One region of the Staphylococcus equorum genome, then DNA from elsewhere that is predicted to be linked to it. Evidence: riboswitches for the same ligand, from Rfam matches in the RefSeq annotation. Region 1 holds a riboswitch; the other holds the start of a gene.
The links. Region 1 has a riboswitch for lysine ahead of PYW44_RS05875 (amino acid permease). Riboswitches for the same ligand answer to the same signal wherever they lie in the genome.
Positions count from the first base shown of each region.

Region 2: linked by a shared signal. The riboswitch ahead of PYW44_RS07260 (aspartate kinase) and the one ahead of PYW44_RS05875 (amino acid permease) in region 1 are both predicted to bind lysine.

Region 1 covers NZ_CP118982.1:1,210,093-1,213,300, forward strand. Annotated here, with positions in the region: gene thrS (threonine--tRNA ligase) at 1-824, shown strand, start outside; lysine riboswitch at 896-1,068, shown strand; gene PYW44_RS05875 (amino acid permease) at 1,288-2,772, shown strand; ribosomal protein L20 leader region at 2,834-2,962, shown strand; gene infC (translation initiation factor IF-3) at 2,985-3,208, shown strand, end outside.
Region 2 covers NZ_CP118982.1:1,482,988-1,486,195, forward strand. Annotated here, with positions in the region: gene PYW44_RS07255 (aspartate-semialdehyde dehydrogenase) at 1-398, opposite strand, end outside; gene PYW44_RS07260 (aspartate kinase) at 454-1,656, opposite strand; lysine riboswitch at 1,743-1,921, opposite strand; gene PYW44_RS07265 (aldo/keto reductase) at 2,102-2,932, opposite strand.

The DNA.
Region 1 (3,208 bases):
TTTCTGGTTTACAACGTGTCCGCGGAATGACATTAAATGATGCGCATATTTTTGTACGTCCGGACCAAATTAAAGAAGAGTTCAAACGTGTTGTAAATTTAATTGTTGATGTATACAAAGATTTCAACTTTGAAAATTATAAGTTCCGTGTAAGTTATAGAGATCCTGAAGATAAAGAAAAATATTTCGATGACGATGACATGTGGAATAAAGCAGAAAGTATGTTGAAAGAAGCGGTAGACGAACTTGGTTTAGATTATGAAGAAGCAGTAGGCGAAGCAGCCTTCTATGGTCCGAAACTTGACGTACAAGTTCAAACTGCTATGGGCAAAGAAGAAACATTATCTACAGCCCAATTAGACTTCTTGTTACCAGAGAAATTTGATTTAACTTATATTGGTAATGATGGAGAACAACATAGACCAGTAGTCATTCACCGTGGTGTAGTATCTACTATGGAACGTTTCGTCGCATTCTTAACTGAAGAAACAAAAGGTGCATTCCCTGCATGGTTAGCACCAAAACAAGTAGAAATTATACCTGTTAACGTTGATTTACATTATGATTATGCTAGACACATTCAAGACGAGCTTAAATCTCAAGGTGTAAGAGTTGAAATTGATGATCGTAATGAAAAAATGGGTTATAAAATTAGAGAAGCACAAATGCAAAAAATACCTTACCAACTCGTTGTAGGGGACAAAGAAGTAGAAAACAATGAAGTAAATGTACGAAAATATGGTTCCCAAGATCAAGAAACGTTAGAAAAAGAAGAATTCATTTGGAATTTACTCGATGAGATTAGATTGAAAAAACAAAGATAGTCTTGAAACTCTTGAAGAAATCATGTATATTACAGAATAGTGAAGTTAGTTCACATTCATATTAAAATTAAATTTGAGTTAGAGGTTGCATTTTCAATGAGTAATTATTCAGAAGCCGAATGGGGCATATGTTGAATAATAGAAAGGTGAAGATGCCGAAACTTGTATTGTCCATTAACTATACAGGTTGGGCCAGTTATCGAAAGAAACTGGACTGTCACATATGTGATGTGCTACCTATATAAATGCTATTATTAAAATGGTTGCATATCTAATAGGTATGCAACCATTTTATTTTTAGTCAAATGGATTATCATAAATACGTTAACGGGAAAGAGCGAAAATTATAATTGTTGTGTAATTCCATATAGTTAATTACAATGAACTACTGCTCAAACTATAAATAGTATGAATCTTAATCATATAGTAAGTTAACCTCTATATTTAAGGAAGGGAAGCGTCTATGGCAAAACAAGTGAATCAAAATGATGGTGTTCAAAGGGGGCTGAAAGATCGCCATATATCCATGATTGCAATTGGAGGTTGTATTGGGACTGGTTTATTTATGACTTCTGGTGGTGCAATACATGATGCAGGTGGTTTAGGTGCGCTCTTAGCCTTCGCAATCATTGGAGCAATGGTATTCTTCCTCATGACTTCTCTAGGAGAAATGGCAACATATTTACCAGTGTCAGGATCATTTAGTACATATGCTACACGTTTTGTTGATCCATCTCTAGGATTCGCATTAGGTTGGAACTATTGGTTTAACTGGGTAATTACTGTTGCAGCCGATGTAACGATTGCTGCACAAGTAATACAGTATTGGACACCAATGTCAGGTATTCCAGCTTGGAGTTGGAGCTGTCTATTCTTAATTATTATATTTGGACTGAATGCATTGTCCGTTAGAGTATTTGGCGAAAGTGAATATTGGTTTGCTTTGATTAAAGTAGTTACTGTGATTATCTTTATTGCAATCGGTTTATTGACAATAGTTGGTATCATGGGTGGAGAGTTTGTTGGTTTTGACACGTTCACTCAAGGTAGTGGTCCTATTTTAGGTGATGGCTTTGGAGGAAGTATCTTAGCGATTTTAGGTGTGTTCTTGGTAGCAGGCTTTTCATTCCAAGGTACTGAACTTATTGGTATTACAGCAGGAGAGTCTGAAAATCCAGAGCGCGCGGTTCCTAAGGCAATTAAACAAGTGTTCTGGAGAATATTGATATTCTATATTCTTGCAATCTTTGTAATTGGTATGTTGATACCATACGATAGTCCATCACTTATGGGTGGCGGAGATGATATTTCAACTTCACCATTTACACTTGTATTCCAAAATGCAGGGCTAGCATTTGCAGCCTCATTCATGAATGCTGTTATACTGACTTCGGTATTATCAGCAGGTAACTCAGGTATGTATGCTTCAACACGTATGCTATATTCAATGAGTAAAGATAAGCTTGCATATCCTATATTTGGTAAAACAAATAGAAGTGGTGTACCGTATGTATCATTACTCGCTACAGCAGTAATCGTAGTAATTATCTTTGTATTACAACATTTAAGCGGTGACGCTTATGAATATATCGTTGCTGCAAGTGGTCTGACTGGTTTTATTGCATGGGTTGGTATTGCAGTCAGTCATTACAGATTTAGAAAAGCTTTTGATAAACAAAACTATGATAAATCAAAATTAAAATATAAAGCTAAATTATTCCCATTCGGGCCTATTTTTGCAGGTGTCTTGTGTGTACTTGTAATTATTGGACAAGATGTTGATTTCATCCAATCAGGAGATTTTGATCTCAATAGATTTGTTATCACATATATGGGTATTCCAGTATTCTTAGCATTCTTCATTTATCATAAACTACGTTATAAAACAAAAATAATACCATTAGAACAAGTGGATTTAAGACAAAATGTTAAAATGGACGATAAATAAATAGAAAAGTTGTTGACTTGCTAATGAATTGTTGCTAAGATAGGTAATGTTGAATACGAAACGAACCAAGTAGAAGCTCCCGCTTCTCACCTGTTGCGACACTAATAGTAGTTGGCAGGTCTATATACATACGACATTGTTGTGTGTAAAGAAGAGCGGGTATATTATATACTCGCTCTTTTTCTTGGGATAATTTCGTAAAAATCTTGGAGGTGTCAACCATAGCAAAAGATCAGACTCAAGTTAACGAAAAGATTCGTGCAAAAGAATTACGTTTAATCGGACATGACGGAGAACAGATCGGTATTAAATCTAAAGCAGAAGCTTTAGAAATGGCAGAGCGCGTAGAACTCGATGTAGTTATTATGTCGCCTAACGCTAAACCACCTGTTGCGAAAATCATGGATTATGGTAAGTACAAATTCGAACAACAGAA
Region 2 (3,208 bases), 270 kb from region 1:
ACGACTGATTGTATTGTTGAGCAATTTGGATTTGCAATAATTTTTCTATCTAATACAGGCTCGTTAACCTCTGGAACGATTAAGTCTACACCTTCAGTCATTCTCCATTGACTTGAATTATCAATGACAATTGCACCCGCTTGTTCAAAAATAGGGGAGAAGTGTTCACTTGTGCTACCGCCAGCACTCATTAATACATAATCAAATGATTCCTTAGCTGCGTCTTCCGTCAATTCTCTAACAGTGTAGTTTTTACCTTGAAATTCAATGTTTTCACCTGCTGAGCGAGCCGAAGAGAACAACACTAACTCATCAAATTCAACGCCTTTGCGATCTATTGTTTCTAACATTTTTCTTCCTACTAATCCTGTTGCGCCTGCCAATGCTAATTTTGTCATATACCATACACTCCATTTTTATTATTTTAATAAATATTAATTATAGTCCGAAAATTCAGATATCAAAAGCTTGATAAAGGGCTCGAACAGCTCGTTCGCCATTCTCAGCATCTATTACACATGAAATGCTTATTTCTGATGTTGTAGTTTGATAAAAAGAAATATCGTTTTCAATTAAAGTAATGAATGCTTTTGATGCTACACCAGAAATATCACGCATACCAGAGCCAATTAAAGAGATTTTAACGTATTCTTCATTAATCTTGAAGTCTAATGCATTAAATTGTTCTTTTAAAGTTTCTAATATAGTTGAAATCTGAAAAGCATCTGTATCTTTAATAGTAAAGGACATTTGTAATCCTTCCAAGTTAATAATCTGAGAAATCATATCAACATTTACTGAACCTTCTTCCAATTGAGTAAAAAGCTCAGTAAGTAATCTATTATCTGGTAAGGGATAACTAATTGTAACGTGCATCATATGTGTATCTAACGCCACACCTGTAACTGCTTTTTTTTCTAATAATTCTGCTTGTGACATAATCCATGTTCCTTTCACATTTGATAAAGTTCTTCCTAAATAAAGCGGAATATTATAGTTGTTTGCTAATTCGACGCTTCTTGTTTCTAACACACCTGCACCTAATGCGCTCATCTCCATCATTTCTTCATAAGAAACGTATTCAAGTCGTTTTGCTTCTTTATATAATCTTGGGTCAGTAGCATAGACACCATCGACATCGGTATAAATCTCACATGCCGTGTCGTTACTTGCTGCTAAGGCAACAGCAGTAGTATCTGAACCACCTCGACCTAACGTCGTCACTTCAAGCGATTCATTTATGCCTTGGAAACCAGCAACTACCAAAACATCATTTTCTGTAAATGCGATTTCGAATGTATCAGGATTAATTTCTGCTATTCGACTTTTTAAATGATGTCCAATTGTCTTAATACCCGCTTGATATCCGGTCATCGCTTTGGCGTTTACACCGATATCATTTAAAACCATAGATAAGTAAGAAACTGTCTGTTGTTCACCCGTAGTTAATAATAGTGCAAGTTCTTGATCTTTAGGGTTGGTAGTTAATGCAGAGACATTAGCCATAAGCTCATCTGTTGTCTTGCCCATGGCACTAACAACAACAATAAGCTGTTCACCTTGATCAACTCTTATTTTCAACATTTCCGCTATATTTTTTATTTTGGTAAAATCACTTACTGAAGAACCTCCAAATTTCAAAACACTTCTGTTCAATTCTATATCCTCCTCAATCAATAGGGGAGAATCACAGTATTAAAAAAAGAACAAGTTCGGGATGCGAACTTGTTCTATAATTTATATACAAGTGATGCACTCCATTATCTTACAATAATGACAGACTCTTAGCTCTTAACCATAAAGTCCAACGTGTTATAAGCTGCTATTATAACTATTTCGGCATCTCACCCTTTCAAAATTAGCTGCTAGCAGGCAGGTTCTTCTAATATTTACTAATGATTGATGCGCCTCATCAAAACCATATTTAATTTTTGTTTGTTTATGATTCATATTATACATATGCTTATATGTACTGTAAACCGCTTTTGTGAAGTTTTTTAAATTTACTGAAAAATACAACATTATATTTATACATTTTACGTTATAAGTGTAAATATAATTAAAATTGTTTAGTGACAATCATTTTCCGATATTTTCAATTTTAAAATTCTTCATATATTGCAGGGTCTTGACCTTTTAATCTACCATCTTTTTGAGATAAGTTGTTTATCTTTTCTACGTCTTCAACTTCTAAGTTAAAATCAAAAACATTTAGATTCTGAATTTGTCTCGTTATAGAAGTAGATTTTGGAATTGGTACTACACCTAATTGAACGTGCCATCTTAATATAATTTGAGGTATTGTTTTATTATATTTTTCGGCAATTACAGCGATATCTTTATCTTTTATTACTTCAGATGCACGACCTAATGGACTCCATGCTTCTGTAATAATTCCTTTTTTATTATGATACTCAATCATATCTTGTTGATTAAAATACGGATGTAATTCAATCTGATTCACTGTTGGTAAGACACCAGTTTCTTTTTCTAATTTTTCTATATGTTCTGGTAAGAAATTACAAACACCAATAGATTTAATTAGTCCCGCTTTTTGAGCATCAATCATCGCTTGCCAAGCTTCAACATATTTATTGTGTCTTGGATTTGGCCAATGAATTAAATATAAATCAATATAATCGACATTTAATCGATAAATAGATTCTTGTATAGCTGTTAATGCTGCATCATAGTCTTGATAACGACCTGGTAATTTCGAAGTGACAATGATTTGATCTCTTGAAACATGACTTCTTTCAATTGCTTTACCCACTGTACCTTCATTTTCATAGTTATAGGCTGTATCTAAGATTCTGTATCCTTGATTTAACGCATTAACGATTGCATGTACGCCTTGCGCACCATTTAATTTATATGTACCGAAACCGATTTGTGGTAAAAGTTGTCCATCAATCATATTTAAATTTTCCATTGAAATAACTCCTCCGTTCATTTGAATTAATTATGATTATATAATTCAAAAATTCATTTTGAAAGTAATTAGCCCAAACAATGGGGCGTTTCATCCTAAATAAGATGAACAAAGTGGGGGACATCCTTAACTTAAGGTCTTCGTTTAGTGCTTTATTAATTTGTAAGTAGTTAGCTCAAATCACTACAATTTTAAATAACAATAAAATGATTCAACCAACCAATTTCATAGATTTAACTCATATAAAGATAAAAGAACATGAAAAAGACACCCCTA